Regions from separate parts of the Arthrobacter sp. 05L428 genome, predicted to be linked through region 2. Evidence: riboswitches for the same ligand, from Rfam matches in the RefSeq annotation. Region 2 holds a riboswitch; each other region holds the start of a gene.
The links. A riboswitch is a leader RNA that binds a small molecule or an ion and turns the genes downstream of it on or off. The one in region 2 is predicted to bind thiamine pyrophosphate.
Positions count from the first base shown of each region.

Region 1: linked by a shared signal. The riboswitch ahead of thiO (glycine oxidase ThiO) and the one ahead of AC1DH3_RS10005 (ECF transporter S component) in region 2 are both predicted to bind thiamine pyrophosphate.
Region 3: linked by a shared signal. The riboswitch ahead of AC1DH3_RS04840 (bifunctional hydroxymethylpyrimidine kinase/phosphomethylpyrimidine kinase) and the one ahead of AC1DH3_RS10005 (ECF transporter S component) in region 2 are both predicted to bind thiamine pyrophosphate.
Region 4: linked by a shared signal. The riboswitch ahead of thiC (phosphomethylpyrimidine synthase ThiC) and the one ahead of AC1DH3_RS10005 (ECF transporter S component) in region 2 are both predicted to bind thiamine pyrophosphate.

Region 1 covers NZ_JBFTNW010000001.1:547,248-554,798, reverse strand. The annotation lists gene AC1DH3_RS02675 (RNA polymerase sigma factor) at 1-1,099, opposite strand, end outside; gene AC1DH3_RS02670 (YciI family protein) at 1,153-1,479, opposite strand; gene mctP (monocarboxylate uptake permease MctP) at 1,663-3,357, opposite strand; gene AC1DH3_RS02660 (DUF3311 domain-containing protein) at 3,354-3,635, opposite strand; gene AC1DH3_RS02655 (thiazole synthase) at 3,822-4,631, opposite strand; gene thiS (sulfur carrier protein ThiS) at 4,637-4,873, opposite strand; gene thiO (glycine oxidase ThiO) at 4,870-6,165, opposite strand; TPP riboswitch at 6,156-6,276, opposite strand; gene thiE (thiamine phosphate synthase) at 6,303-7,031, shown strand; gene AC1DH3_RS02635 (ferritin-like fold-containing protein) at 7,028-7,551, opposite strand, start outside.
Region 2 covers NZ_JBFTNW010000004.1:36,698-44,248, forward strand. The annotation lists gene AC1DH3_RS09965 (Na+/H+ antiporter subunit A) at 1-185, shown strand, start outside; gene AC1DH3_RS09970 (Na(+)/H(+) antiporter subunit C) at 182-748, shown strand; gene AC1DH3_RS09975 (Na+/H+ antiporter subunit D) at 745-2,358, shown strand; gene AC1DH3_RS09980 (Na+/H+ antiporter subunit E) at 2,355-2,900, shown strand; gene AC1DH3_RS09985 (MrpF/PhaF family protein) at 2,897-3,175, shown strand; gene mnhG (monovalent cation/H(+) antiporter subunit G) at 3,165-3,563, shown strand; gene AC1DH3_RS09995 (DUF4235 domain-containing protein) at 3,585-3,848, opposite strand; gene AC1DH3_RS10000 (heme-degrading domain-containing protein) at 3,885-4,430, opposite strand; TPP riboswitch at 4,577-4,720, shown strand; gene AC1DH3_RS10005 (ECF transporter S component) at 4,790-5,422, shown strand; gene AC1DH3_RS10010 (ABC transporter ATP-binding protein) at 5,436-7,055, shown strand; gene AC1DH3_RS10015 (energy-coupling factor transporter transmembrane component T family protein) at 7,052-7,551, shown strand, end outside.
Region 3 covers NZ_JBFTNW010000001.1:1,030,668-1,038,218, forward strand. The annotation lists gene AC1DH3_RS04835 (Rne/Rng family ribonuclease) at 1-1,592, shown strand, start outside; TPP riboswitch at 1,730-1,827, shown strand; gene AC1DH3_RS04840 (bifunctional hydroxymethylpyrimidine kinase/phosphomethylpyrimidine kinase) at 1,874-3,427, shown strand; gene rplU (50S ribosomal protein L21) at 3,795-4,103, shown strand; gene rpmA (50S ribosomal protein L27) at 4,164-4,427, shown strand; gene obgE (GTPase ObgE) at 4,544-6,133, shown strand; gene proB (glutamate 5-kinase) at 6,123-7,274, shown strand; gene AC1DH3_RS04865 (glutamate-5-semialdehyde dehydrogenase) at 7,301-7,551, shown strand, end outside.
Region 4 covers NZ_JBFTNW010000001.1:943,580-951,130, reverse strand. The annotation lists gene trmD (tRNA (guanosine(37)-N1)-methyltransferase TrmD) at 34-843, opposite strand; gene rimM (ribosome maturation factor RimM) at 845-1,447, opposite strand; gene AC1DH3_RS04410 (RNA-binding protein) at 1,574-1,816, opposite strand; gene rpsP (30S ribosomal protein S16) at 1,818-2,240, opposite strand; gene AC1DH3_RS04400 (hypothetical protein) at 2,461-2,898, opposite strand; gene AC1DH3_RS04395 (VOC family protein) at 3,178-4,053, opposite strand; gene AC1DH3_RS04390 (amidohydrolase family protein) at 4,134-5,234, opposite strand; TPP riboswitch at 5,329-5,436, shown strand; gene thiC (phosphomethylpyrimidine synthase ThiC) at 5,405-7,249, shown strand; gene AC1DH3_RS04380 (alpha/beta fold hydrolase) at 7,317-7,551, opposite strand, start outside.

The sequences.
Region 1 (7,551 bases), on a different contig from region 2:
GCCGGTCGATGAGCGCCAGCCCGGCGTCCGGCCCTTGGGACATCGCGACGGCGACGGCACGGTTGAGTTCGACGACCGGTGACGGTGCCAGCCGCGCAAGACGGTCGTACAGCATTGCCACGCGGCCGAAGTCGGTGCTGCCAAAATCGCGGGCGGTCATATGGCACGCGGCGATGGCTGCCTGGATCCGGTAGCTGCCGGGCCGGACGCCGAGTGAAATGCCGGCGCGGTCGGCGGCCGCCAGGAGCGCCACCGCTTCCGCAGTCGCTGCCCGGTCCCATCGTTCGCGGTCCTGGTCCTCCAGCGTCACCAGGTCCCCGGCCGCGTCCGTACGTGCGTGCCGGCGGCCGTGCTGGAGGAGCATCAGCGCCAGCAGGCCCAGCGCTTCGGGTTCCTGCGGTGACCCTTTGAGCAGGCCAATCAGCAGCCGGTCGAGACGGATCGCCTCCCGGGCAAGGGGCTCGCGGATCAGTGTGTTGGCGCCGGTGGCCGCATACCCTTCATTGAACATGAGGTAGAGGACTGCCAGGATCCCGGCCGTGCGTTCTGCTATTAATTCTGGCGGCGGCACCCGGTAGGGGATCCCGGCGTCGCGGATTTTGGCGCGGGCACGGACCAGCCGTTTGGACATGGTTGACTCCGAGACGAGGAACGCGCGAGCGATCTCGCTGGTCGTCAGGCCAGCCACGGTGCGCAAGGTCAGGGCGACCCGCGCCTCAAGCGGAAGGGCGGGATGGCAACAGGTGTAGATCAGGCGCAGCCGGTCGTCGCCGTCCACGGGATCCCCGGGAGCATCCTCCGCCAGCTCTTCGAGCCTGGCCAGGACCGAGAGCTCCCGCACCGCCTTCTTCTCGCTCGCTGCGCTCCGCAAGCAGTCAATAACCCTGTTCTTGGCAACGGTCGTCAGCCAGGCCGCCGGGTTTCCGGGGATGCCGCGCTGGGGCCAGTCGACGAGGGCACGCGCGAACGCGTCCTGGACACAGTCCTCGGCCAGGCTCCAGTCGCCGGTAATGCGGATGAGGGTGGCCGTGATCCGTGCTGCCGCCTCGGCGGAAGCACCCCCGAGGGCCGCCCGCACCTCCGCCGCGTCCGCTGCCATCTGATCCCCCTTTTCGCCCTCCCGCGCTGAGGCGCCGATTGCTGTAACGAGTGCTATAAACCGAGCGGCCACACGGGCCTGATCTCGATCTTGCCGAATTTTGCCATCGGATGCTTGGACGCCACCTCGATCGCCTCGTCAAGATCGGTGCAGGCGATGATGTCATAGCCCGCGATCCATTCCTTTGTCTCGGCAAACGGGCCGTCCGCGACGACCACCTCCCCCGCCCGCACCGTCACGGTGGTCGCGTCCTCGACAGGTCGCAGCCTGTCGCCGTGGCGGGCGATGCCTCGCGCTTCTATCTCCGCCGCCCATTCCTCGATGTTGTCCTCGGCCGGCACATATTCCGGCGCAGTCGGATCGGTGCAGATGAACAGCATGTAGTCCACGGTGACTCCTTCTAGTAGGTCGATACGTCAATACGACGAAGGAGCTGCCGGCAAAAGGACACCCGGTGGAAAAATTCCTGGTCGGCCGGCCAGCCACCTCCAACCGGAGTCTATGGCCCGTGAACGCCCGCGGGCGGTCAATCGCCGATTCATGGTCACCACGGACAAAGGGCTTCAGTACGTCGGGCCCCCTGGTTCGGCGAGCGGGTGTTCGCGCTGGAGCTGGGCCACCTTCGGATCGTTCTCGTCTGCGCCGTAGTCCGAGGAGCGGGTGATGTCCTTGCCGTCGGGGACTTTCATTGCCCGGAAAACCAGGGACAGCACAGCTGCGACGACGAGGTTAATCACGAACGCCACAACGGCGATGTAGACCTGGATATCGGTGCCGGGGATGGCCGAGATGGACCCGCCAAAGTGGGCTTTCGTGACGGGATTGACGACGTTATACGCCGCGATCGTGCCATAGGCGATGCCGGCCGCCCAACCGAGGAACAGCGCCCACCGGTGGAACCAACGGGTATAGAGTCCAGCCACGATGGCAGGGAAGGTCTGCAGGATCCAGATGCCGCCAAGTAGTTGCATGTTGATGGCCGCGGACTGGTCCATGGCGATCACGAAGACCAGCGCGCCGAACTTCACCACCAGCGAGGCGATCTTGGAAACGCTGGCTTCCTGCCGGGGCGTGGCGTCCGGCTTGATCAGGTCCCGGTAAATGTTTCGGGTGAACAGGTTGGCCGCGGCGATGGACATGATGGCGGCCGGGACCAGCGCCCCGATGGCGATGGCGGCGAGCGCAATGCCGGCAAACCAGGCCGGGAACTGATCCAGAAACAACTGCGGCACCACCAGTTGCGGATTGACGGCGCCGTTCAGGTCGGTGGGCTTGGTGCCGGCGAAAATGGCCGCGTAGCCCAGGAGTGCCAGGAAGCCCAGCATCAAGGAGTACAGCGGCAGCACCGCAGCGTTCCTGCGGATGGTGTTCCGGCTTTTGGTCGCCAGGACGCCCGTGATCGAGTGCGGATACATGAACAGGGCCAGCGCGGAACCAAGCGCCAGGGTCCAATACGCGGAGTAGCTGGACGCCCCCGGGATGAACGCGCCCGCCGGTTTGCCCGTCGCCGGATTGACCGCTCCCAGCTTCGCCTCGGCGGAGTCGAAAATGGTACCCCACCCGCCGAACTTGATAGGCAGGTAGATCACCGCCACGATCACGGCCAGATAGATCAGCAGGTCCTTCACGACGGCGATCAGGGCAGGAGCGCGCAGGCCCGAGGTATAGGTATACGCGGCCAGAACCACGAACGCGATGATGAGCGGCAGGTCGGTCAGCAGCGCGTTCTCAGCACTGCCCAGGCCGAGCACAGTGAGTACGGCCTTGATGCCCACGAGTTGCAGGGCAATGTAGGGCATGGTGGCGACGATGCCGGTGGCGGCGACCGCAACGGTAAGCGCCCTGCTGCCATACCGGCCGCCAACAAAGTCCGCCGGCGTGACGAAACCGTGGCGGTGCGAGACGGACCACAGCCTGCTCATCAGCAAAAACACGATCGGGTAGAGCACGATTGTGTACGGCACGGCGAAGAAGCCGCTCACGGCTCCGGTGGCCCACATCGCCGCCGGGACCGCCACGAAGGTGTAAGCCGTGTAAAGGTCCCCGCCGAGCAGGAACCAGGTCACCCAGGTACCAAAGCCCCGGCCGCCCAGTCCCCATTCGTCGAGGCTATGCAGCCCTGTCGTTTCTTCCCGCCTCCACCGCGCGGCAAAGAAGCCGAGGACCGCCACCAGGACGAAGAGGATGATCACAATGGTGAGGGCTATGCCGTTGACCGGCCGGTCCGGTGCCGCCAGCGGCACGACCGCCCCGTTCACCGCTCCTCCCCCGCAGCGGCCGCCCCGCGGACGGATTCACGGCGACGGCGGTCCTCCCTGGTGACCAGCCAGTAGGAGATCCCCACCAAGGCCGCGGTGACCGGGATCCATGCCATCTGATACCAGTAGAAATACGGGATACCCGCCAGCCGCGGTTCGTCGAAGGCGTACGCGGGCACAACCAACGGAACCACAATGGCGACGAGCAACAGGATTCCGGACACTACATAGGGACCCGGCTTGGCCGGCCCCCGCGTTGGCACATCAGGACTGGACATGGACGCCTCCTCACCGAGACGGGCCCCCGGAGCGGGAAGGCTTCCCGGGACGTGCCGGCGGCCTGCGGACCGTGCAGTGCAGCGGTCGTTACCCAACAGGATAGACACTGGATTTAATCTTCAACAGTGCCTTTAATCACGGTTTGGCGAGGCGAACGGGCCTGGACGGGAGCGGCGCCGGGGCCCCTACAGGAACTCGGCGCGTCCTTCCATCGCGGACGACGCGAGGGCATGCTCGCGGCGCGGGATCCGGCCGGCCCGTCGCGCCAGCCGGCCGGCGATGACGGCGTGCCGGAACGCCTCACCCATCAGCGCCGGGTCCTGGGCACGGGTCACGGCGGTGGCGAGCAGCACGGCGTCGCAACCCAGTTCCATCGCGAGCGCGGCGTCGGAGGCGGTGCCAATTCCTGCGTCGAGCACCACCGGCACCGAGGCACGGGAGACGATGAGTTCAATGTTGTGCGGATTCAGGATGCCCAGGCCGGTGCCGATCGGGGCGCCCAGCGGCATCACGGCCGTGGCGCCGAGGTTCTCCAGCCGGAGGGCCAGGACCGGGTCGTCATTCGTGTAAGCGAAGACCTTGAAGCCGCGCGCCACCAGCTGTTCGGTTGCCTCCACCAGTTCCAAGGCGTCGGGCAGCAGGGTGTGCTCATCCGCGATCACCTCGAGCTTCACCCAGTCCGTCTCCAGCGCTTCGCGGGCCAGTTCGGCCGTGAGGACGGCGTCCCGGGCGGTGAAGCATCCGGCGGTGTTGGGCAGCACCCGGATGTTGTGGTCCGCCAGCAACTGGAACAACGAGCCGCTCTCGGCTGGAGAGTAGCGACGCATGGCCACCGTCGTGAGTTCCGTTCCGGAGGCCACCAGCGCGGCTCCGAGGCCGTCCAGGCTCGGCGCACCGCCGGTGCCCATGATCAGGCGGGAGCCCAGTTCCACTCCGTCAACCGTCAGCAGATCCCGGCGTGCCTGCTGCGTTTCCTGCATTGCTGTTGCTTCCATGCCCTCTATCCTCCCTGTACTGCCGTAACGAGTTCGACGTCGTCGCCCTCGGCGAGCGCGGTCGCGTGCCACTGGCTGCGCGGCACCACCTCGGCGTTGCGGGCGACGGCGACGCCCAGTTTCCGGCCGTCCGTGGCCCGGCCGTCGGCGGCCAGCGTCCGGCCGGTCACCCCGCTGACCAAGGCGCTGATAGTGGCGCCGTCGGCGAGGGCGTGCTGCGCTCCGTTGAGCCTGATATTCATGCTGTCGTCCTGTCTTTCGCTGGAGCGTCCGCGGGTGAAGCGTCCCGCTCGGATGAGCCGGGGGCTGGAGAAACCGGGCGGCGGCTGGAGAAGCGGTCCGGGCGGAAGCCCTCCCAGCGCCGGTCCGGCTCTCCGTCCAGCAGCGCCCGGCAGATGGCGGCGGCCGCCGGGGTGAGCAGGACCCCGTGCCGGAAGAACCCGGTGGCAATGATGAGTCCCTCGACGTCCTGTCCGGATCCAGCGCTGGCCACGCGCCCTAGGAGCGGGGCGTTGTCCGGGGTCCCGGGGCGTGCCCGCGCCGTGGCCTCGAGCAGTTCCAGCTCGGCAACGGCCGGGACCAGCTGCTGGGCATCACGCAGAAGCTGGTACACGCCGCCGGCAGAGACGGCGCCAGCCTCGGAGGGCGCATCCTCCCGCTGGGTTGCGCCGATCACGACCGTGCCGTCCTCCCGCGGGACGATGTAGACCGGAACCCCGCGGACCAGGCCCCGCACGGTCGAGCGCAGCAGTGGCCGGAGCCGTGCCGGGACCCGGAGCCGCAGGATGTCCCCGTAAACCGGACGCAGCGGCAGGGACAATCCCCCGGGCAGGCCATGCAGTTCCGCCGCGGCCAGGCCGTTGGCTACGACCGTCTCGCTGGCGCGGAGCTCTCCGCCGCCCTCGAAACGGATGCCGGCGACGCGGCCGCCCCGCCAGAGCAGCCCGGCCGCGCGGCGGGGCACGGCCGTGAACCGGCTGTCGGCAGCCAGCAGTGAACCGATCCTGGCCAGCAACCGGCGCGGATCCACCTGGTGGTCGGCCGGGATGTCGAAGGCGCAGGAGATACCGGGGCTGAGCAACGGTTCGCGGCTGCGTGCTTCACGGACGGTCAGCGGCTTCACGGCCAGGCCGCAGGCCTGCTGCGCGGCCCGCAGGTCGGCGAGCGCCCGGCGGTCGGCCGCGTCCGCGCCGACGGCGAGGGTCGGCGTCGTGAGATATCCAGTGCCGCCGCCGTCAGTGCTGCCGCCGGCCAGGCCGGCGGCGAACTCCGGCCACAGCCCTGAGGCTTCCAGCATCAGGGCCAGGAGCTCCTCCTCCTGGTAGTGGAGTTCACTCACGGGCGCCAGCATGCCGGCGGCAGCCCAGCTGGCGCCGGTGCCGGGGGCGTCGTCGACCAGCGCGACGGTACGGCCAGAACGGCGGGCCTCCCAGGCGATGCCGTGGCCGATCACTCCCCCGCCGATCACGACGACGTCGTAATAATCCGAGGATGGGCCCGGTGGTGTGGCGGGTGGTGCGACGGATACGTCCATGGGTTCCTTCCCTACGCCGGTACTAGCCGGATCAGGTCAAGCGGTCGGCTCTGACGCCCTCTCAGCCCGTCGGCCGTCTGGCGGCCCGCGCGGGCTCCCGCGGTATGCGCCCAGTTTAGAGGAACTAGGCTTGGGGCATGAGCCAGGATGTCCACACCACCGCCCGCCTGTACCTGTGCACCGATGCCCGGAAGGAGCGCGGTGACTTCGAGGACTTCGTTGACGCTGCCTTTTCCGGCGGCGTCGACATCATCCAGTTGCGGGACAAGTCGCTGGAGGCGGCCGAGGAGCTTGAGCTGCTGGAGGTCCTGCACTCCGTGGCGCGGCGGCACGGCCGGCTCTGGGCGGTGAACGACCGTGCCGACCTGGCCTCACTGGCAGGGGCGCCGGTGTTCCACATTGGGCAAAAGGACATCCCGTTCGCCGCGGCACGGGATTTCCTGGGCAAGGGCACCGTGATCGGCATGTCCACGCACACGCCGGAACAGGTGGATGCGGCCATCGCGGCGTCCCCGGGCCGGGGCGGGCTGGACTACTTCTGCGTGGGCCCGGTCTGGGCCACCCCCACCAAGCCGGGCCGCGCCGCCGTCGGGCTGGACCTGGTGCGCTACGCCGCCGCGGCGATCGTCCGGGCCGAGGCCGCCGATGTCGGGAAAGTCGCCGGGGTGGTGCCGTGGTTCGCGATCGGCGGCATCGACCTGGGCAACGTGGCGCAGGTGGTCGACGCCGGAGCCAGAAGGATTGTGGTGGTCCGGGCGATTACCGAGGCCGCTGATCCTGCCGGGGCCGCGCGTGCCCTGCTCGCCGCGCTCGACGCCGGGGCGGACGCCGACGCCGACGTCCACAGCGGCGCCGCGGACAACTAGCCGGCTAGTCCCAGCTCTGACATCCGACGGGAATGGGCGGCGGCAAGCTCGGCGGTCAGGGCGCGGGCGAGTTCACCGGCCCGGTCCTCGTCCGTGCCGGTCAGGCCGCCGAGGAAGGCGTGCTCCACGCTGACCCGCTGGGCCTGGGTAAGCGCTTCGCCGAGCAACCGCCGAGCCCACAGGGCCAGCCGGGACGCCAGCCGCGGATCGTCGGCGAGCGCGGCCTTGAGCCGGTCCCGCAGCACAACCGTCGCGTCCCCGGCCGCCTGGACCAGTTCGATCAGCCCGGCCGTCCCGGCGTCGACATAGCCCGAAATGGACCGGTAAAAGTCCGCGGAGACCGTGTCGATCACGTAGGCCTTCATGAGCGACTCGTGCCAGTCGGCGGGGCGGGTGCGCTCATGGAAGTGGTCCACCGAAGGCTGGAACGGCAGCATGGCCTCCTCCGCGTCAATGCCCATCTCCGCCAGCTTCGCGCAGACCAGTTCAAAATGCTGGAACTCGATGACGGCGAGGCCGC
Region 2 (7,551 bases):
CCACCATCTTCGACATCGGCGTCTACATCGTCGTTGTCGGCCTGGCGCTGGACGTGCTCCGCAGCCTCGGCGCGGAAATCGACGAACATTTCGAGGAACAGCCCGCGGAAGAACCCGCGGAGCCGTCCGACGACCGGGAAGCCGACGGCGTCCCGGCCGAAACCACCGCCAAGGGGAGCGCATGAGCGTCAATCTGACTCTGCTGACGGTCATGGGAGCCCTCTACGCCTGCGGCATCTATTTGATCCTGGAACGCAGCCTCACCCGGGTCCTGCTGGGCCTGATGCTGCTGGCCAACGCCACCAACCTGCTGATCCTGGCCACTGGCGGCTATGCGGGCCTCGCACCGCTGTTCAACAAAGACACGGCCGCCGGCGACTACAGCGACCCGCTTCCGCAGGCGCTGATCCTGACCTCGATCGTGATCTCCTTCGCCGTCACGGCCTTCATGCTGGGCATCATCTACCGAACCTGGGTGCTGGCCCGGCAGGACGAAATCCAGGACGACGCCGAGGACCGCCGGGTGGCCGAGACCCCCAGCTTCGATGCCGAGGACGACGCCGTCATCCCGGCGGAGACCTCCGAGTTCCCTCTCGTGGCGGCCGATCCGACGGACGCTGCGGGGGGACCCGACCCGACGGAGACCGTGCAGGCGGGCGCCCGCCGGATGCCGGCCATGGACGCCGCCGCCGAGGAACAACCCGGATCCCGCAACATCACGCCAGGCCCGGAAGGAGGGACCAAGTGAACATCGCAAGCTTTGCCCCGCTCGCCGTCGTCCTCCCCATCCTGGGGGCCGCTCTGACCTTCCTGCTGATCCGGCAACCACGGGCGCAACGGACCGTCAGCATTGCCCTCCTCTCGCTGACGCTGCTGCTCGAATGCCTGCTGCTGGCCTCCGTCTGGCAGGGCGGCACGGCGGCGGTCAACATCGGCGGCTGGCTGCCGCCCTGGGGCATTGTGATGGTGGTGGACCAGTTCTCCTCGCTCATGCTGGTGGTGTCCTCGACCGTCAGCCTTGCCGTGCTGGTCTACGCCACCGGGCAGGGCATGGCCGACGGCGACCGCGACGCGCCCGTCTCGATCTTCCACCCCACCTACCTGATCCTGGTGGCGGGCGTGTCCAACGCGTTCCTCTCCGGTGATCTCTTCAACCTCTACGTGGGCTTCGAGATCCTGCTGACCGCCAGCTACGTGCTGATGACCCTGGGCGGGACGGGTCCGCGGATCCGCGCGGGTGTGACGTACGTGGTGGTCTCGGTGGTCTCCTCGGTGCTGTTCCTGATCGCGATCGCCATGATCTACGGCGCCACCGGAACCATCAACATGGCGGACCTTGCCATCAAGCTGATGGATCTGGACCAGGGCACCCGGAACCTGCTGCACGTGCTGCTGCTCGTGGCGTTCGGCATCAAGGCCGCCGTGTTCCCGCTGAGTTTCTGGCTCCCGGACTCGTATCCGACGGCCCCCGCCCCGGTCACCGCCGTGTTTGCTGGCCTGCTCACCAAGGTGGGGGTCTACGCCATGGTCCGGACCGAGACCCTGCTCTTCCCGGGGGACACGTTCAACACCCCGCTGATGGTCGCTGCCCTGCTGACCATGGTGGTGGGGATCCTGGGCGCCCTGGCGCAGAGCGACATCAAGCGACTGCTCTCCTTCACCCTGGTCAGCCACATCGGTTACATGGTGTTCGGCCTGGCGATGTCGTCCGTGGCGGGGCTGGGGGCCGCGGTGTTCTACGTGGCGCACCACATCACCATCCAGACCAGCCTGTTCCTGGTGACCGGCCTGATCGAGCGCCGCGCCGGGAGTTCCTCGGTGGACCGGATCGCCGGGCTGGCCAAGCTCTCGCCGCTGCTGGCGGTGCTGTTCTTCGTGCCGGCCATGAACCTGGCCGGGATCCCGCCGTTCTCCGGGTTCCTCGGCAAACTGGGCCTCCTGCAGGCCGGCGTCGCCCTCGGCACCCCGCTGGCCTACGCACTCGTGGCCGGCGGCGTGCTGACCAGCCTGCTGACCCTGCTGGCCATCGCACGCGTCTGGAACCGCGCCTTCTGGCGCAAGCCCGAGGACGCCGAACATCCCGATCCCGTGCTGCTCGCCGCCCCCGCCGACGCGGCCACCGGCCACCGCGCGGGCCAGCAGAACGTGACCCTGCTGCCGCGGACCATGGTGGGCTCCACTCTGGGCCTGGTGCTGTTCGGGGTGGCGCTGACGGTGTTTGCCGGGCCGCTCTTCCGGGTGGCGGACCAGTCCGCCGGGGAGATGCTGAACCGGTCCGCCTATATCCAGGCCGTGCTTGGGGACGAGGCGCCGGTTCCGGTAATCGCCCAGCCGATGCGGCAGGAGGGCGGCAAATGACACGGAAGAGGGTCTCGCTGCGCCAGGAGCTGCCGCTGCTGGTCTGGCTCGTTATTGTCTGGGGCGCCCTGTGGCAGGACTTCAGCGCCGGAAACCTGCTCTTCGGCGCCCTGATCGCGGTGGTGGTGGCCCGGCTGTTCTACCTGCCGCCGGTGGAACTGGGGGGCCGCTTCAACGTGCTGCGCGCCGTGCCGTTCGCGCTGGTCTTCCTGGCCAAGGTCGTGGCGGCCAGCTTCCAGGTCCTGTACCTGGCCGTGGTCCGTGGTCCGCGGGTGATCAGCGCCGTCATAGCCGTCCCGCTCCGCAGCCATTCAGACCTGCTGGTGACCGCCACGGGACACGTCATTTCCCTGATCCCGGGGTCCGTGGTGGTGGAGGTGGACAGGTCCACGTCCACGCTCTACATCCACGGCATCAACGTCCGAGACGCCGAGGACGCGGCGAAGCTCCGCAAGGAGGTCCGCGACACGGAGGCCGGGCTGATCCGGATCATGGGCACCAGGGCCGAACTGTCCGCACTGAAGCAGGAGGCCGGGGCATGATGCCGCTGGTTTTGACCATTACCGCGGTCGTGCTGTCGCTCGCCGCGGCCGGCGCGATCATCCGCATCGCGCGGGGGCCCTCGCTGCTGGACCGGGTGCTGGCCGCCGACGTGCTGCTGGCCATCCTAGGCGCGGCGCTGTGCATCGACATGGCCGTGAACCGGCACCTGAACAACCTGATGCTGCTGGTGTCCATCTCGATCATCGGCTTTGTCGGTTCGGTGACGGTGGCCCGATTCGTGGCCGACCGGAGGAAGCAGCCCAATGAGTCCTGACACGATTTCCGCCGACGCCGTAATCGACACCGTCTCGGCTGTGTTCATGGTGGTCGGGGCGCTGATGTCCCTCGGCGCGGCCATCGGCCTGCTGCGGTTCCCCGACCTCATGAGCCGGATGCACGCCGCGACCAAGCCGCAGGTGCTGGGGCTTTTCCTGCTGCTCTGCGCCGTGGGGCTGCAGCTGCGCACCTGGTGGGTGTGGCCGGTGCTGGTGGTCGCGTGGATCTTCCAGCTGCTCACAGTGCCGGTCTCCGCCCACATGGTTGGCCGCGCCGGCTACCGCACCAAGCACCTGCACCCCGAGCTGCTGAGCGCCGACGAGCTGGAAGCCGTGGTGCAGCAGGCGGCCGGCAAGCGCGGATTCACGGACGACGACGACGAGTAACGCCGCCGGCGGCGATATGGCTTAGACCAGGTCCTGGGTCTTGGCGAAGCGGGTGATCGCCCGCTGCGTGCCGCGGTTGGCGAGGACCTGGATGATGGCGCTGACCGAGGCCGAAATGAGGGCGAAGGTCAGGGCCTGGCGCAGGGTGGTGGGGACGTCGTCGTCGTGGCCCTTGGGCGGTTTGTTGCCGGTGGTCTTTTCCCAGACGGTGTCGACTACCTTGGTGCCGACGAAGCCGGCGAGGAGGCTGACGCCGGTGCCAAGCAGTTTGATGAAGATGTTCATACTTCGTACTCCTTGCGGGAGGAAACAGGGCTTCCCCTAGCCTAGCGTCCCCGGGCGGCCGAGGATTTCGGTCAGTGCCTCGACCACCAGCTCGTGGTCGTCCTTCTGCGGCAGCCCCGACACCGTGACGGTGCCTACCACCCCGGTTCCGCGCAGGTAGATGGGGAACGAGCCGCCGTGGGCTGCAAACTCCCGCTGGTCGAACCAGGCGTTGTCCTCGATCCTCTGACCGGCAGCACGCGCCCGCAGGCCCACCAGCAGCGACGGGACTTCATACCGCACCGCGGTGCGCTGTTTGGCCTTGATCCAGCGCTCATTGTCCGGGGTGGCGCCCTCCAGTGCGGCGTGGAAGAGGACCTGATCGCCCTTGCTGATGTCGATGGCGATCGGGTAGGAGCGCTGGCGGCCGAGTTGGACCAGGAGGAGGCCCAGGTCCAGCGCGTCGTCCTTGCTGAAGGACCGGAACTGCAGTTCGTCGATTTCGGCCAGGATGCGGCCGATGAGCGCGGCCAGGGATCCCGGCGGCTGTGGTTCCGCGGAGTCCGGGTCGTACTCGGGGGAAGGCACTGGTGCGTCGGTCATGGGACTCAGCTTCCGTTAGGTGGCCGCCGCCGCGCAAGCCCAACTGACTCGCAGTTGTTGCCGTTATGAGCCCTCAAAACGACAACGACTGCGAGTCACTTGGGAGTGCCGCCGGGTGTAAACTGAGCCAGCCCACAAGGGCGATTTAGATACGACAGGGGAGCGCCGCCGTCGGGCATCACTGGAGAAATCCAAGGTAACCGTAGGTGGGCGCTGAGAGTGCGGACAGCCGCAGACCCTCGAACCTGATCCGGTTAGTACCGGCGCAAGGGAGTCGAGTTCTCAGGGTGCCCGGCACCCGTGGCGAAGGCCGCGGTGCCGCCGGAGCACCCTCCCCTCCTGTTCCTCAGGAGGACGATATGACTGACATTTCTGCGAAGCAGACACTGACCACCGGCAAATACAGCTGGCGCGTGGTCGACATTGTGGTGGCCGCGTTGATCGCTGTTGCCGGCGGTGTGATTTTCTGGGCCTGGTCCCAGGGTTCCAACCTTGTTTCCGTCCCGCTCAACGCGGTCTACCCGCCGCTGACCGGGCTCTACGCCGGCGGCTGGATGATCCCGGCGGTGCTGGGCATGCTCGTTATCCGCAAGCCCGGGGCGGCGCTGTTCTGCGAAGCGGTGGCCGCCACCGGCGAGCTGATCATGGGCTCGCAGTACGGCACCACCGTGCTGATCTCCGGCATCCTGCAGGGCCTGGGCGCCGAACTCATCTTTGCCGCGTTCCTGTACAAGAAGTTCAACCTTCCGGTGTCCCTGCTGGCCGGTGCCGGTGCGGGCCTGTTCTGCGGCCTGAACGACTCCTTCCTGCCCTGGGGCTGGAACATCGCGTACGAAACCGGTGACAAGCTCGCCTACATCATCTTCTGCGCCATCTCCGGAGCGGTGATTGCCGGGGGACTGTCCTGGCTCGCCACCCGCGGCCTGGCCAAGACCGGGGTGCTGGCCTCGTTCGGGTCCCGCAAGGCGGCATCGGAACCCGTCTTCTCCTGATGCCCGCACACGCATGAGGTCTGTCGACGACGTACGCCCGGCCGCGGTCAGCGCCCGCGGCTGGGGCTGGCGGCACGCCGGCCGGGCCCGGCCCGCCGTGAGCGGCCTGGACCTGGACATCCGTCCGGGCGAGCGCGTGCTGTTGCTGGGCCCGTCCGGCGCCGGCAAGTCCACGCTGTTGCACGCCCTGGCCGGTGTGCTGGGGGACAGCACTGCGGCAGCCGCGTCCGCTGCTGCTTCCGCTGATGCCGAGGACTCCGATGAGACCGGCAGCCTGCTGATCGACGGAGCCCCGCCCAGGGCCCGGCGCGGGCGGGCCGGGCTGATGCAGCAGGACCCGGAGACCCAGGTGGTGCTGTCGCGGCTCGGCGACGACGTGGCCTTCGGGGCCGAAAACCTCTCGGTCCCCCCGGCGGACATCTGGCGGCGGGTGGGGGAGGCGCTCGACGACGTCGGGCTGGGCGGCCTGCCGCTGCATCACCCGACGTCGTCGCTCTCCGGAGGCCAGAAGCAACGGCTGGCGCTCGCCGGGATCCTCGCGATGCGGCCCGGGCTGCTGCTCCTCGATGAGCCCACCGCCAACCTTGACCCGGCCGGTGTCCTGGAGGTCCGCGACGCCGTGGGACGGTGCCTGGACAAGACCGGGGCCACCCTGGTGGTGGTGGAGCACCGGGTTGCTGTCTGGAAAGACCTTGTGGACCGGATCGTCGTGCTGCAGCCCGGATCCGCCACGGACTCCGCCGTGCTGCTGGACGGGCCCCCGGACCTGGTCCTGGAGCGGGCGCGGGACATGCTCATCTCCGCCGGCGTCTGGGTGCCGGGCCATGTGCCCGCCACCCGGGCCCGCCGCGGCCGAACAGGACCCGAAGGGGACGCCGGGGCCGGCCAGCTGCTGCTGGCCGCAGAGGAACTGGCCGTGTCCCGCGAACGGCCCCGCCGCACCGGTTTGCTGCGGGGCTTCAGCACGGTAATACCCGTCCCGGTGCAGTCCGGCATCACGGCCCGGGTCCGGGCCGGCCAGGCGCTGACCATCACCGGCCCCAACGGTTCCGGGAAGTCGACCTTCGCCCTGACCCTGGCAGGCCTGCTCTCCCCGGTCTCCGGCGCGGTGTCCGCCACCACCGAGCTGAGCGCCGGCGCAGGCATCGATCCGTACAAATGGAGGGCCCAGCAGTTGATCGCCAGGATCGGCACGGTGTTCCAGGAACCCGAGCACCAGTTCGTCACCGGCAGGGTGCTGGACGAACTGATGTTCGGTCCCCGCCAGCTGGGCCGCGGCGAAGAACGGGTCGACGAGCTGCTGGAACGGCTCCGGCTCCGCGAACTCGTGGACGCCAACCCCTACACGCTCTCCGGCGGGGAAAAACGGCGGCTCTCCGTGGCCACGGTGCTGGCTGCCCACCCGCAGGTGCTGGTGCTGGACGAACCCACCTTCGGCCAGGACGCCAACACCTGGGCGGAACTGGCCTCCTTCCTCTCCGAGCTTCTCGACGCCGGGACCGCGGTGGTCTCGGTGACCCACGACGCGGAGTTCAGCGAGGTCCTGGGCGGCACCGAGCTGAAGCTCGGCGCACCGCAGTCGGGCGCGCCGGGACTACCCGGCAGGACGAATCCGGGGGTGGCGGCGCCATGAGGGACGCCCTGACCCTGCGCGGAAACCACGCTCTGCTGACCCGCGCCAACCCGCTGGCGAAATTCTCCGGCGTCGTGCTCATCACGGTCGCGCTGGCGCTGTCCATCGACTGGGTGTCCGCGTCCGTGGCGCTCGCCTTCGAACTGCTGCTGTTCCCGCTGGCGGGCCTGACCCTGGCCCTGCTCTGGCAGCGCGGCTGGCCGCTGATCCTCGCGGCCGCCGTGGGCGGCTGGAGCACCGCGATCCTGGCCCCGGACCATGGCAGGATACTGCTCGACGTCGGCGTCTGGTCCATCACCGAGGGCTCGCTGCAGCTCGGGCTGGGCTTCCTGCTGCGCGGCCTCGCGATCGCGCTGCCGGCGGTGCTGCTGATGAGCTGCACCGACCCCACGGACCTGGCCGACGCCCTGGCGCAGCAGGCGAAGCTGCCGCACCGTTTCGTGCTCGGCACCCTGGCCGCGATGCGGCTGGTGGGGCTCATGGCCGAGGAATGGCA
Region 3 (7,551 bases), on a different contig from region 2:
TCTCCAAGCTGATCGTCTCCGGCGAGGAAGCCTGGGACACCATCGAGGCCTACGTCACCTACGTGGCACCGGACCTGGTGGGCCGGCTCGAGAAGTGGACCAAGGACACAGACATCTTCGCTGCGTGGCGCATCGACGAGCAGATCCACAAAGCACTGGACCGTAAGGTCTTCCTGCCTTCCGGCGGCTCGCTCGTGATCGACCGCACCGAAGCCATGACCGTGGTGGACGTCAACACCGGCAAGTTCACCGGCAGCGGCGGCAACCTCGAGGAAACCGTCACCAAGAACAACCTCGAAGCGGCCGAGGAAGTCGTCCGGCAGCTGAGGCTGCGTGACATCGGCGGCATCATCGTGATCGACTTCATCGACATGGTGCTGGAATCCAACCGCGACCTCGTGCTGCGACGCATGGTGGAGTGCCTGGGCCGGGACCGGACCAAGCACCAGGTTGCCGAGGTGACCTCGCTGGGCCTCGTGCAGATGACCCGCAAGCGGATGGGCACCGGGCTGCTCGAAGTCTTCGGCGAACAGTGCGAGGCCTGCGCCGGCCGCGGCATCGTCACCCACGACGAGCCCGTGGAACACCGCCGTGCCAACACCGTCGCCGCAGAACACCACGTCCCGCGGACCGAGCACCAGCCCGCCGCACGCAGTGAGCGCAAGCGTCGCCGCGGCAAGGGCGGCCAGGGCGGCGAAGCCATGCCGTCCGCACCCGTCGCCGTGCACGCCGAGCCCACCGAGGCGGAGCGCCACGCCAAGGCAGAGGCGACGCGCGCCGCGCTGGCCAACATCGCCGCCGCGGCGCACGCTGCCCACCTGCACGACGGTGAAGCGACAGCAGCTCCCGACGCCGAAACCCGCCAGGCCGCGCTCGACGCCGCCGTGGAACTCGCTTCGTCGGAGGAGGCGGCGGGTCGTCCCGCGGCCGTGCTGACCTTCGGCGGCGAACAGGTTGCCTTGCCCTTCGTCGAGCACGCCGAGGAAACCCCGCAGCCCGCGCTGACCCTGGACCTGCTGACCGAAGCGTTCGCCCACCTGGGCGACGCCGAGACCGGCAAGCCAGCCGCCGCGGCTCCGGTTGCCGAGTCGCCCGCAGCCGAGGTTCCCACGGCCGAGCACGCGGCGGAGCACGCTGCGCCTGCAGCTGCAGCGCCGTCCCGCGCCACCCGGGGCCGCGGCCGCGCCAGGACGGCGCGGATCCAGCCGCCGAGTGTACGTACCGCCGAGGCCGAGGCCCCGGCCCGCCAGGAAGCCCGCAAGGCTCCTGCGTCCCAGGCCCCGGCCCGCCAGGAAGCCCGCAAGGCTCCTGCGGCCCAGGCCCCGGTACGCCAGGAAGCCCGCAAGGCCCCTGCGGCCCAGGCCCAGGCCCCGGACACCACCGGACCCCGACGGGTGCGCCGGAACCGGAGCGCCAGCCGAGCCCAGGGCGCCGCCAACGAGACGTCCGTGCAGCAGCGCGAGACCGCTCCGTCGGTTGAGGCCGTCTCGGTCCATGAGGCCAAGGCCCCGGAGCCGGCGAAGGTGACCGCCAAGCCCGCCGCCAACGAGCCGATCATCCTCGGCGTCGGCGTCCCGGCGTCGGAGCTCTAGGACCAAGCAGGCACCACCACTCGCGGGTTCCGTCCGGGATCGACGTAACATCACGTCGACCCCGGACGGAACCCGCGAGGGCGTTAAGGGGACAGGCTGAAATTTAGCGGGGTTGCCGGCGAGGAACGCTAGGCTGGGGGACTGACACGGGGTGCCGCGCATCGAGCCGGCTGAGATCCAGACCCGTTGAACCTGTCCGGTTAGCACCGGCGAAGGGATGTCTCTTGTCTTCAACAACCCAGCCTGCATCGGCGCAGCCTGCATCTAGCCGAACCTCAGCCATCCTGCAGTCCGTCTTCCCGGAGCCCGACGGCGGGGCCCCAACGCCGCCGCGGATTCCGCGGGTGCTGGCCATCGCGGGCTCGGACCCCTCCGGCGGCGCCGGCATCCAGGCCGACCTGAAGAGCATTGCCGCGAACGGCGGCTACGGGATGGCTGCCATCACGGCACTGACCGCCCAGAACACCCAGGGCGTCCGGTCGGTGCATGTACCGCCGGCAGCGTTCCTGACCGCCCAGCTGGAGGCCATCAGCGACGACATCACCATCGACGCCGTCAAGATCGGTATGCTCGGCGACGACTCGGTGATCGACGCCGTCCGGGCCTGGCTCGAAAAGGTGCGCCCCGGCGTCGTGGTCCTGGACCCGGTGATGGTGGCGACGAGCGGCGACCGGCTGCTCCAGGAATCGGCCGAAACCGCGCTGCGGGCCCTCTTGCCACTGGCGGACCTCATCACACCGAACCTGGCCGAGCTGGGCATGCTGCTGGGAGAGCCGCCCGCCGCGGACTGGGCCAGTGCGCTGGAACAGGGCAAGCGGCTCGCGGCCCTGGCCGGCACCACGGTGCTGGTCAAGGGCGGCCACCTGCCGGTCGACGGCGCCCAGAACGACGGCGGTTGCCCGGACGCGCTCGTCAACACCGGGGGACTGCTCGGCCAGGAGACGGTGGTGGTGCCGGGCGAGCGGATCGACACCCGCAACAGCCACGGCACCGGCTGCTCCTTGTCCTCGGCGCTGGCCACAGTCCAGGCCCGGACGGGGGACTGGGAGGCGGCGCTGCGGGAGGTCAAGCCGTGGCTGCTGGGTGCGTTGCGGGATGCCAGCCGCCTGGAGGTCGGATCCGGCAACGGACCCGTGCACCACTTCCACCACCTGCAGCACGCTGCGGCACCCCAGCTTCCTGCCGAGGGCGAGTTCGCCACGCTGCTGGCAGGGCACGCGGCGGACGGGCTGGACGCGATCTACGGCCTGGACTTCATTCGGGGGCTCGCGGACGGTACCTTGCCGGAACCCGAGTTCGCCTACTACCTCGGCCAGGACGCCCTGTACCTCAACGGCTACTCCCGGGTGCTGTCCCGCGCGGCGGCCCTGGCGCCGTCGGAAGCCGAACAACTCTTCTGGTCCCGCTCGGCGCAGCAGTGCCTCGAAGTCGAATCCGAACTGCACCGGAACTGGCTGGCCGGCCGCGCCGTCGAGACCCAGCTGGGACCGGTGACCAAGGCGTACGTGGACCATCTGCACGCGGCATCGCTCGCCGGCAGCTACGGCGTGCTCGTGGCCGCGGCGCTGCCGTGCTTCTGGCTCTACGCGGAGGTCGGCGCCACGCTGCATCGCGAGTTCCTCGCTGCCGGCGCACCGGCAACGCATCCCTACGCGGAGTGGCTGCGCACCTATGCGGACGAGGCCTTCGCGGAGGCGACGCGGCAGGCGATCAGGTACACGGACGCGGCGGCCGGTAGAGGCTCCGAGGCGGAACGCAGCGCCATGGCGGTGGCGTTCAGGCAGTCCTCCCGCTACGAGGCGGAGTTCTTCGACGCGCCGAGGCTGCACGCCTGAGCCGCGCTACGCGAAGCAGCCGGTAGGATAGTTGGGCGCGGTTCCGGAAGTCGCTGCGGCACCATAACTTTGGCCCCCGGGCGCAGGGTGTGGCGTCCGTCACGCACTACCTGCCGGGACCAGCCTCGTTTGCGGCCGAAGGCAAAATTAGCGTAGTCTAGATCTTCGGTGCTTACGCCAACACTTGGGTTATGACCTTGAGGAACAGTTCACCCGTATTACGGGCAGGACTTTTCCGCAGGATAGCTCATGGGTTCCCCCGGGGAATCCACCGGCGTTGAGGCACAGCGTGAGCCGGTCCAAGCATTTGGGCCCCAGGTTCCGCACGCAAATCTAGTAATAAACGTCGAGAGAAGTGAGTTCCCCAGTGGTGTACGCGATTGTCCGCGCAGGCGGCCGCCAAGAGAAGGTTTCCGTTGGAGACTTCGTTACCCTGAACCGCGTCCCCGGTGGAGCCGGCAGCACCTTTGAGTTGCCCGCACTGCTCCTGGTGGACGGTGACAAGGTCACGTCTGCAGCCAAGGACCTGGCCAAGGTAACGGTTACGGCTGAGATCCTCGAAGACCTCCGTGGTCCGAAGATCGTCATCCAGAAGTTCAAGAACAAGACCGGTTACAAGAAGCGCCAGGGTCACCGTCAGGAACTGACCAAGGTCAAGATCACCGGTATCAAGTAACTAACGTTACTGTTCAGGTTTTCAGCAGATTCCCCAGAATTTTAAAGGCAGGCATTTCAAATGGCACATAAAAAAGGCGCGAGCTCCACTCGCAACGGTCGTGACTCCAACGCCCAGTACCTCGGCGTCAAGCGCTTCGGCGGCCAGGTAGTTTCCGCAGGCGAGATCATCGTCCGCCAGCGTGGCACCCACTTCCACCCGGGCGCCGGCGTTGGCCGCGGCGGCGACGACACCCTGTTCGCACTGACCCCCGGCGCTGTCGAGTTCGGCACCCGCCGTGGTCGTCGCGTTGTGAACATCGTGGCTGCTGCAGCTGCAGAGTAACAACAAGTTCTAAATCGGTGGGGCGGACCAGTAGGTCCGCTCCACCGGTGTTTTAACCGCATTACAATCATCTTGGGCCCCTTGCGGGCCCGAGGAACAGCACTGAGGAGATCCACGTGGCGAGCTTTGTAGACCGGGTAGTACTGCACGTATCCGGCGGTACCGGCGGCCATGGCTGTGTCTCCGTCCACCGCGAGAAGTTCAAGCCCCTCGGCGGTCCCGACGGCGGCAACGGCGGCAACGGCGGCGATGTCATCCTGCGCGTGGATCCCCAGACCACCACCCTGCTCGACTACCACCACGCCCCGCACCGGCACGCCACCAACGGCGGCCCCGGCATGGGTGACTGGCGCGGCGGCAAGAACGGCGAGACCCTGGTCCTGCCCGTACCCGAGGGCACGGTCGTCAAGAGCAAGGACGGCACCGTCCTGGCCGACATGGTGGGCGAAGGCACCGAGTACGTCGCCGCTGCCGGCGGCATCGGCGGCCTCGGCAACGCCTCGCTGTCCTCGCAGAAGCGCCGGGCCCCCGGCTTTGCGCTGCTGGGCATCGAGGGCGAATCCAGCGACATCGTCCTGGAGCTGAAGTCCATCGCGGACATCGCCCTGGTCGGCTTCCCGTCCGCCGGCAAGTCCAGCCTGATCGCCGCGATGTCCGCCGCGCGGCCCAAGATTGCCGACTACCCGTTCACCACCCTGATCCCCAACCTCGGCGTCGTCCAGGCCGGCGACGTGCGCTTCACCATCGCCGACGTCCCGGGCCTGATCGAAGGCGCCAGCGAAGGCAAGGGCCTGGGCCATCACTTCCTGCGCCACGTCGAACGCTGCGCCGCGCTCGTGCACGTGCTGGACTGCGGCACGCTGGAATCGGACCGTGACCCGCTCTCGGACCTCGCCGTGATCGAAGCCGAGCTCGAAAAGTACGCCGTGGACATGAGCTACGCCGGCACCGACGGTGAAGTCGTGCCGCTGAACCACCGCCCCCGCCTGATCGCCCTGAACAAGGTCGACCTGCCGGACGGCAAGGACATGGCCGAGTTCGTCCGCCCGGAACTCGAAAAGCGCGGCTACAAGGTCTTCGAAATCTCCGCCACGAGCCACGAGGGACTCCGCCAGCTGGGCTTCGCCATGGCCGAGATCGTCAAGGCCGCCCGCGACGCCGTGGCCGCCACGCCGCCGAAGGTCCAGGCCCCCGTGCTGCGCCCGCGCGCCGTCAACGAGAGCGGGTTCACGATCCGCCGCGAGGAAAAGAACCTGGAGCCGCTGTTCCGCGTGCTCGGCGAGAAGCCCGTGCGCTGGGTCAAGCAGACCGACTTCACCAACGAGGAAGCCATCGGCTACCTCGCTGACCGCCTCGCTAAGCTCGGCGTCGAGAACGAACTGTTCAAGCAGGGCGCCAAGCCCGGCGACATGGTGGTCATCGGCGAGGACGACGGCGTCGTCTTCGACTGGGAGCCGACCATGATGGCCGGCGCCGAACTGCTGGCCTCCCCGCGCGGCACCGACGTGCGCTTCGCGGACATCGGCGACCGCCCCACCCGTGGCCAGAAGCGCGACGAGCAGCAGGAACGCCGCGACGCGAAGGCCGCCGCCCGGGCCGAGCTGGAGGCCGAGCGCAAGGCCGGCATCTGGACCGAATCGGTCAGTGCCCGCCGCGCCCCGCAGCCGCTCAAGGAGAGTGGACTCGGCGAAGCCGATGACGAGTAACGCCGTCGCCGTGCCCGGAGCGGCGGCGGTCCCCAGCCGCACCCTGCTCTCCGGCGCCCGCCGAATCGTGGTCAAGGTCGGGTCTTCCTCGCTGACGTCCATCAAGGGCGGCATCGCCGAGGAAGCCCTGAGCGACCTAGCCGACGCCCTCGCGCACAAGCGCAACGCGGGCACCGAGATCATCCTGGTCTCCTCCGGGGCGATCGCCGCCGGGCTGGCACCGCTGGGGCTCGAAAAGCGCCCACGCGACCTCGCCACCCAGCAGGCCGCCGCGAGCGTGGGCCAGGGCCTGTTGATGGCCCGCTACACCCACGCCTTCGGCGCACACGGCGTCACGGTGAGCCAGGTGCTGCTGACCGCGGACGATTTCATGCGCCGCAGCCAGCACACCAACGCCTTCCGCGCCCTGGACCGGCTGCTGAACCTTGGCGTCGTCCCCGTGGTCAACGAAAACGACACTGTCGCGACCCACGAGATCCGCTTCGGCGACAACGACCGGCTCGCGGCCCTCGTGGCGCACCTGGTCCGTGCCGACGCCCTCGTGCTCCTCTCCGACGTCGATTCGCTCTACGACGGGCCGCCCTCGCACGGCGCCAAGCGGATTGCCCACGTCTCCGGCCCGCACGACCTCGAAGGCATTTCGATCGGCAGCACCGGCAAGGCCGGAGTCGGCACCGGCGGAATGGTCACCAAGGTCGAGGCCGCATCCATCGCCGCCGGCTCCGGGATCAGCGCCCTCGTGACCTCCACCGCGAACGCCGCTGCCGCGCTGGCGGGGGAGGACGTGGGAACCTGGTTCTCCGTCAACGGCGCCCGCAAGCCGATCCGGCTGCTCTGGCTTGCCCACCTGGCATCCGTGCAAGGCACTTTGGTACTCGACGACGGCGCCGTCCGCGCCGTGCGCGACCGCCACACCTCGCTGCTGCCCGCCGGGATTACCGCCGTGCACGGGGACTTCGAAGCCGGCGACGCCGTGGAGATGGTCGGCACCGACGGGACCGTGATCGCCCGCGGCCTGGTGAACTACGGGGCCGCCGAGCTGCCCCAGATGCTCGGCCGCTCCACCCGTGAACTCGGCAAGACGCTGGGCCGCGGCTATGACCGTGAAGTTGTTCATGTTGACGACTTGGTGCTGGTCTGAGCTGCCGCCTCGCCTAAACTTGGAGCATGACTGAGGCCCTGACTTCGCACCCCGACCTGCCGGTTCACGACGCGCACTCCGGGGGCCTGCCGCCGGCCGCAACGGACGTCGAAGCCGCCGTGCACGCCGTCGCAGACCGCTCCCGGACCGCCTCCCGCCGGATGGCCCGCGCCAACCGGGCCTGGAAGGACCGGGGGCTGCGCGCCATCGGCGCCGCACTGCTGGAGCACAAGGACCGGATCCTGGCCGCCAACGCCACGGACGTCGCCGCCGGCCG
Region 4 (7,551 bases), on a different contig from region 2:
GCGGAGCGAATGGGCTTCGCGAATCGGCTCAGCTCAGGCGTCGGGGCGGCGCCGGAGCCGGCCGTCCACGACGTCGTAGCCCAGTTCCCCGAACGCGGTGCGGTCCGCGCGCGGCAGCTTGCCGGCGTCGAACGCGTCGAGCAGGTCCGGCCGGCGTTCGGCGGTGCGCCGGTACTGTTCGTGACGCCGCCACTGCGCGATCTTGCCGTGGTTGCCGCTCAGCAGCACGGGCGGAACCTCGCGGTCCCGCCAGCTGGAGGGCTTGGTGTACACGGGGTACTCGAGCAGGCCGTCGGAGTGGGATTCCTCCACGAGCGATTCGGGGTTTCCGACGACGCCGGGCAGCAGCCGCCCCACGGCTTCGACCATGGCCAGCACGGCCACCTCCCCGCCGTTCAGCACGTAGTCACCGAGGCTCATGGGCCGGACGGTGAAGTGTTCCGCAGCCCACTCCAGGACCCGTTCGTCGATACCCTCGTAGCGTCCGCAGGCAAAGACGAGCTGCTCTTCTTCCGCGAGTTCGTGGGCAATCGCCTGGCTGAAGCGCTCCCCCGCCGGCGACGGGACGATCAGTACGGGCTTCCGGACGGCCTCCGCCCCAGGCGCTTTCGGGCCGGCCTCGGCAATGGCGGTCAGGGCCTGGGCCCACGGTTCGGGCTTCATCACCATGCCGGCCCCGCCGCCATACGGGGTGTCGTCCACGGTGCGGTGCCGGTCCGTGGTGAAGTCGCGGAGGTCGTGGACGTTGAGGTCCAGCAGCCCGTCCTGGCGGGCCTTTCCGATCAGCGAGAGTTCCAGCGGTGCCAGGTATTCGGGGAAGATGCTGACGACGTCGATCCGCATCTTAGGCGTTGTCCCCCGCGCCACGTTCGGCGTCGCTGGCTCCCTCGGCGTCGGCGTCTGTTTCGGTGCCGCCGTCGTCGGGGGTCCCGCCGGCCTCGGTGTTGACCTCGAAAAGGCCGGCTGGCGGGGTGACGAGGACGTACTTGTCCGCGACGTTAACCTCAGGCACGATCTGCTCCACGAACGGGATCAGGATTTCCTTGCCGTCCCGGTCAGTCACCACGAGCAGGTCCTGGACCGGCATGGTGTGCAGACCGGAGACCTTTCCGACCACCTGGTCGCCGACGCGGACGTCCAGGCCCACCAGCTCGTGCTCGTACCAGCCCTCGTCGTCGTCCTCGTCCAGTTCTTCGGTCTCGACGTAGAGCTTGGCTCCGCGGAGGGCTTCCGCCTCGTTGCGGGTCTCCACCTCCTCGAACGCCAGCAGCAGGATGTCCTTGTTCCAGCGGGCGCTCTCAACGGTCAGCGGCCCGGCCGACGCCGGTTCCACCACGAACTGGGTGCCGGGAACAAAGCGGTCACCGGGGGCGTCCGTCAGCACCTGGACGGTCACTTCGCCGCGGATGCCATGGGGCTTGCCGATTCGTGCCACCTGAAGCTGCATCTGTTCCTCTGTTCGGGTTCTCGTAAAGTCTGGGATTTGTTGGTGCATTTGCTGCGCAAAACAGTCCGGCCCCTCCACCATAAGCTGGTGAAGGGGCCGGACTAAAGACAAATAATGCTGGTCGCGCTACCGGCGGCGGTCGGTGTCGACGACGTCGACCCTGACCGGCTCGCCGTCGGCCAGCGCCGCCACCACAGTGCGCAAAGCGCGTGCGGTGCGGCCCTGGCGTCCGATCACCCGTCCCAGATCGTCCTGATGAACGCGCACCTCGAGGGTGTCCCCGCGGCGGTTGTTCTTCGCACTGACCTTGACGTCCTCGGGGCTGTCAACAATCCCGCGGACCAGGTGTTCGAGCGCTTCTGCCAGCAATTTACTCAGCCTCGGTGGTCTCTGCTTCGGCGTCGGCGGGAGCCTCGGCTGCGTCGTCCTTCTTAGCCTTCTTGGTGATAGCTTCCGGGATGATCACGGAACCCTTTTCCGGGGTAACGAAGGCTTCCTTGGGAGCCTTGGTCTTCAAGGTGCCCTCCTGGCCCGGGAGACCCTTGAACTTCTGCCAGTCACCGGTGATCTTCAGGATCGCGGCAACCTGCTCGGACGGCTGTGCGCCGACGCCGAGCCAGTACTGGGCACGGTCCGTGTCGACCTCGATGTACGAGGGCTCTTCGGTCGGGTGGTACTTGCCGATCTCTTCGATGGCACGGCCATCACGCTTGGAGCGTGCGTCCATGACGACGATGCGGTAGTACGGTGCGCGCATCTTGCCGAAGCGCTTAAGGCGAATCTTTACGGCCACTTTTGTGGTCACTCCTGTTTCTGAAACGGGGTCGAGCCCGGCGTTCTGCACCCGTGGGGCGGGCCGTACTAGGGGGTTCTAAAAGGACAAGATCCGGACGCGGAGAGAGGGGCCACGCAGATCGAGTACCTGTTCATTGTGCCAGATCACCGCGCGGATTTCGACTTGACACCCTAGGGCTGCGTGTCCGGGCACTTTTTCGAGCCGTCAGCTTGGGGCGTCAGGAGGTCCAGACGTAGAGCCCGGCCTTGGTGGCAGGGTCGACGCCGGCAGCGAGTTCGGCGAGCTGGCGGACATAGCGGGCGGCCTGGTCGGCACCGAAGGGCATGTCCTCCTCCGCGGCCCAGCCTTCGGCGACGTCCGCTAGGACATCACCCTCGCCCTCGGTCTCGTAGCTGAGCAACTCGGCCAGGGCGCGGACCATGGCGGCCGGCACGCCCAGCAGGGAGTCGCTGGCCACGTCCACCATGGCCAGCTCATAGTCGGCCCCGGCGGCATGCACGGCAGTCCCGGCCAGGTCACCCAGGCGTTCGACTTCGAAGTCGCTGATGTCCGGAATCCGGACCGCGCCGGGGGCGACCGCGGCGCCGCCGTCGAGGGCCGCGGCGCGCTTGAGGGCGGCGTCATGGGTGGCGACGAAGATTTCAGTAAATCCCAAGGAAGTGCTCCTCATGAGGGTTGGCGGCGCTGGCCGCGTTTTTGGCGTCGCTTTCAGCCTATCCGCTCCAGCCCGGCCGCGCCCGGACCGGCCGCGCCCGGACCGGACATGCTCTGCCCCGGCCGCAAGCAAGGGACATAATCCCACTATGTCCATTCCCCGAAGCGCACGCGGGACATGTCCGCGGACCCAAGCATCAGGAGGTGGACATGCCCAACGCGGGCCTCGAAGGTTGGACATGTCCAGTCCTGGCGCTGCAGGTTGGGCATGTCCGGATGATCACCGGACGGCGACGCGGATGCTGTTGCGCCACGGATCCTCGAAGCGCAGCTCGGCTCCGGTGTGGTGCGACTGGACGCCCGCGGTCTTGAGGCGGTCGGCGAGGGCGCCGACGTCGTCGCCGGACGGTACTTCAACCAGCACTTCGCCGAGGCCGAGGGTGTCGCGGCGGGGGCCGGCGCCGCGGCTGTTCCAGACGTTCATGGCCATGTGGTGGTGGTAGCCGCCGGCTGAGACGAAGAGCGCCTGGCCGTGCCAGCCCGCGGTCTTCTCAAAGCCGAGGGTGCCGACGTAGAAGTCGTGCGCGGACTGGACGTCGCCGACCTGCAGGTGGACGTGCCCGACGCCGGCGTCGGCCTCGCGCTGCCCGGCGAGCGACGCCTCGGTGAGGTGCTGCTCGAGGTAGCGCTGCGGCGGCAGGGCCAGGCTGTCCATCACGACGTTCTTGCCGTCCCAGGACCAGGCTTCGCGGGGGCGGTCCCAGTAGAGCTCGATACCGTTGCCCTCCGGGTCATTGAAGTAGAAGGCCTCGCTGACAAGGTGGTCGGCGCTGCCGGTGAAGGATTGCGGCTCATACTGCGCGGCGGACGCGACGGTGGCGGCCAGCGAGGGCTGGTCCTCAAAGAGAAGGGCGGTGTGGAAGAGGCCGGCTTCGCCGCGGGAGGGCAGGTTCAGCCCGGGTGCCGGTGCCAGGTGGACCAGCGGCTTGAGCTTGCGTCCGAGGTAGAGCCCGCCGTCCTGCTCGGCAACGATGTCGAGGCCGAGGGCGCGCTGGTAGTAGTCCGTCATCAGCTTCATGTCGCCGACCTTGAGCATCACGGTGCCCATGGTGAGTTCGGCAGGAAGGAGATCCTGGGTGCTGGCTTCTACGGTCATTGAAACGCTCCGGTGGTTCTGTGGCCCCCGACCTTCGGCGACCCTCGTAGAGTTAAATTACTTGAAGCTTCAATTTATTCCTAATGGCCGGGGATGCTCCCCTGTACCAGTTCGCCGCGGAGCACGATGCCCCTGAGCTCGCGCAGGGTGCCGAGATTCCCGCGCGGATCCTCGGCGCAGACCAGGACGTCGGCACTGGCACCTTCTGTGATCGCGTCGGCTCCGAGCCAGTCGCGGGCGGCCCAGGCCCCTGCGTCGAGGGCGGCGCCGGCGGGGAGCCCGGCGCCGTGCAGGGCCTCAAGTTCGTCGACGATGCGCCCGTGCTTGATCACACTCCCCGCGTCCGTCCCGGCGTAGATGGCGACCCCGGCCTCATACGCCTCGAGGATCCGTTCGGCGCGGCGTTCCCAGAGCCCCAGCATGTGCGCCGCGTAGCGGGGGAACTTTGCCTTGGCCTGGGCCGCGATGTCCGGGAAAGTGGCGATGTTGATCAGGGTGGGGACAATCGGGACACCCTGTTCGACGAAGCGCGGCAAGTGCCGGGGAAGCAGCCCGGTTCCGTGTTCGATGCAGTCGATGCCGGCGTCGAGCATGTCATCGAGGGTGTCCTCCGCGAAGCAGTGCGCCGTGACGCGGGCGCCTTCGTCGTGGGCGGCCCGGACCGCGTCCCTGACGCTCCGGGCCGGGAAACTCGCAGCGAGGTCGCCGGCGTCGCGGTCGATCCAGTCCCCCACCAGCTTGACCCAGCCGTCCCCCGCGCGGGCCTGCTTGCGTACGGCCTCCACGAGGTCCTCGGGTTCCACCTCGACGGCGAAGCCCCGCAGGTACCGCCGCGTCCTGGCGATGTGCCGCCCGGCGCGGAGGATGCGTGGCAGCTCGCGCCGTTGCTGGATCCAGCGGGTGTCATGAACGGCGCCGGCGTCGCGGACCAGCAGGGTACCGGCGTCGCGATCGGTCAGGGCCTGCCGCTCGGCAACTTCCTCGGGGACATCCCCGCCGGGTCCGAGCCCGATGTGGCAGTGCGCATCGACCAGCCCGGGGATCACCCAACCGTCCAGGACCAGGTCCGGCGCGGCCGCGGGGCGCCGGAAGGTCAGGCGGCCGTCCACGGCCCACAGCCCGCGCCGCTCTTGGTCGGCTCCGGTGAGGACCGGGCCGCTGAACTCGATGATGCCGCTCATGGCCTAAAGCCTAATCCGCATCGCGATCCGCGGGCCTAGCCCGCCCAGCCCCCCAGCCCCTCGACGGCTTCCCGTCGGCCTGTGGTAGCTTCGTCTACGACCACACGGGTGCCCTTGCAGGGGCTGAGATCGGGCTGACGCAGCCTGCGACCGTTGAACCTGTCCGGGTAATGCCGGCGAAGGAAGTGAGTATCTCTTTGAGCGCAACAAATCCACAGCAGAGCCCTGCCCAGAATGGGAACAGCGCCGCAGCAGCTACCGTGACGCAGTCCCTGAAGTCGCATGCCCTCGCGTACGTCGAGGACGGCGGGATCCGCGTCCCGGTAACCGAAATCGCCCTGGCACCGTCCCCTGGCGGCGTCGGGAATCCTCCGTTCCGGGTCTACCGCACCGCGGGCCCGGGCAGCGACCCGGTGGTGGGACTCGCCGCTTTCCGCCGTGACTGGATCGCCGGGCGCGCGGACACGGAGCCGTACAGCGGCCGGGAACGCACTCTGCTCGACGACGGCAAGTCCGCGGTCAGGCGCGGCGCCGCCTCGGCTGAATGGCGGGGCGCACCGCCCGAGCCGCGTCGCGCCGTCGAAGGCCGAACGGTTACCCAGATGCATTATGCGCGGCACGGCATCGTGACACCGGAGATGCGTTTCGTCGCGCTGCGGGAGAACTGCGACGTCGAGCTTGTCCGCGGCGAAGTCGCCGCCGGCCGGGCCATCATCCCAAGCAACATCAACCACCCGGAGTCCGAGCCGATGATCATCGGGAAGGCGTTCCTGGTGAAGATCAACGCGAACATCGGCAACTCCGCGGTAAGCAGTTCCATCGCCGAGGAGGTCGACAAGCTCCAATGGGCCACGCAATGGGGGGCGGACACGGTGATGGACCTTTCGACCGGGGACGACATCCATACGACCCGCGAATGGATCATCCGCAACTCGCCCGTCCCCATCGGCACCGTCCCGATCTATCAGGCACTGGAGAAGGTGAACGGCGAAGCAAACGCCCTGACCTGGGAGATCTTCCGTGACACGGTGATCGAACAGTGCGAGCAGGGCGTCGACTACATGACGATCCACGCCGGGTTGCTGCTGCGGTACGTCCCGTTGACCGCCAACCGGGTCACCGGCATCGTGTCCCGCGGAGGTTCCATCATGGCTGGGTGGTGCCTCGCACACCACCAGGAGAACTTTCTCTACACGCATTTCGACGAGTTGTGCGAAATTTTCGCCCGCTACGACGTCGCCTTCTCACTCGGCGACGGCCTGCGGCCGGGGTCGACGGCGGACGCCAACGACGCTGCCCAGTTCGCCGAACTGGACACCCTGGCGGAGCTCACGCAACGGGCCTGGGACTTCGATGTCCAGGTCATGGTGGAGGGCCCGGGACACGTGCCGTTCCACCTCGTCCGGGAAAACGTGGAGCGCCAGCAGGAACTCTGCAAGGGCGCGCCCTTCTACACGCTGGGGCCGCTGGTCACGGATATCGCACCGGGCTATGACCACATCACCTCGGCGATCGGCGCCACCGAGATCGCCCGCTACGGGACCGCCATGCTGTGCTACGTCACGCCGAAGGAGCACCTCGGCCTGCCCAACAAGGACGACGTGAAGACCGGCGTGATCACCTACAAGATCGCCGCCCACGCCGCCGATCTTGCCAAGGGCCACCCCGGAGCGCACGAACGCGACGATGCCCTATCCAAGGCCCGGTTTGAATTCCGTTGGCGGGACCAGTTCGCGCTGTCCCTGGACCCGGTGACGGCTGAGGCATTCCACGACGAGACTTTGCCGGCGGAGCCGGCTAAGACAGCCCATTTCTGTTCGATGTGCGGGCCGAAGTTCTGCTCCATGCGGATCAGCCAGGACATCCGGGACGAGTACGGTTCGGCGGATTCCCGGGCAGCCTTGGCACAGCTGGCGGACGGAATGCGGAGGAAAAGCGACGAATTTCTGGCGGCCGGAGGCAAGGTCTACCTGCCCGAGCCCACCGTGGGCGCACAGTCAGCGGTACAGGCCTAGGCACAGGCACAGCCCTAGGCCGCGGCCGGGCGCCTGCCCTGCGGGGTAGGCGTCCGGCCGGCCACTCCTACGAGGCGTGGGCGTGCCGGCTGCGGTTGACGTCGGCGATGAACGTGCGGATGGCGCGGTCGCCCTCTTTTGAGTCCTGCGGCCGGTGCCCTCCGGGTGCGGTGCGGTGCAGGGCGCCCGTCTCCCTCAGGTAGCCGGCGATTTCCTCGTAGAGCGGCTCCCAGCCACCGGTAAGGACCAGGGTGGGCACGCCGGGAACGATGTGCAGCGGCGCTTCCCACGGCGGTGCCTGC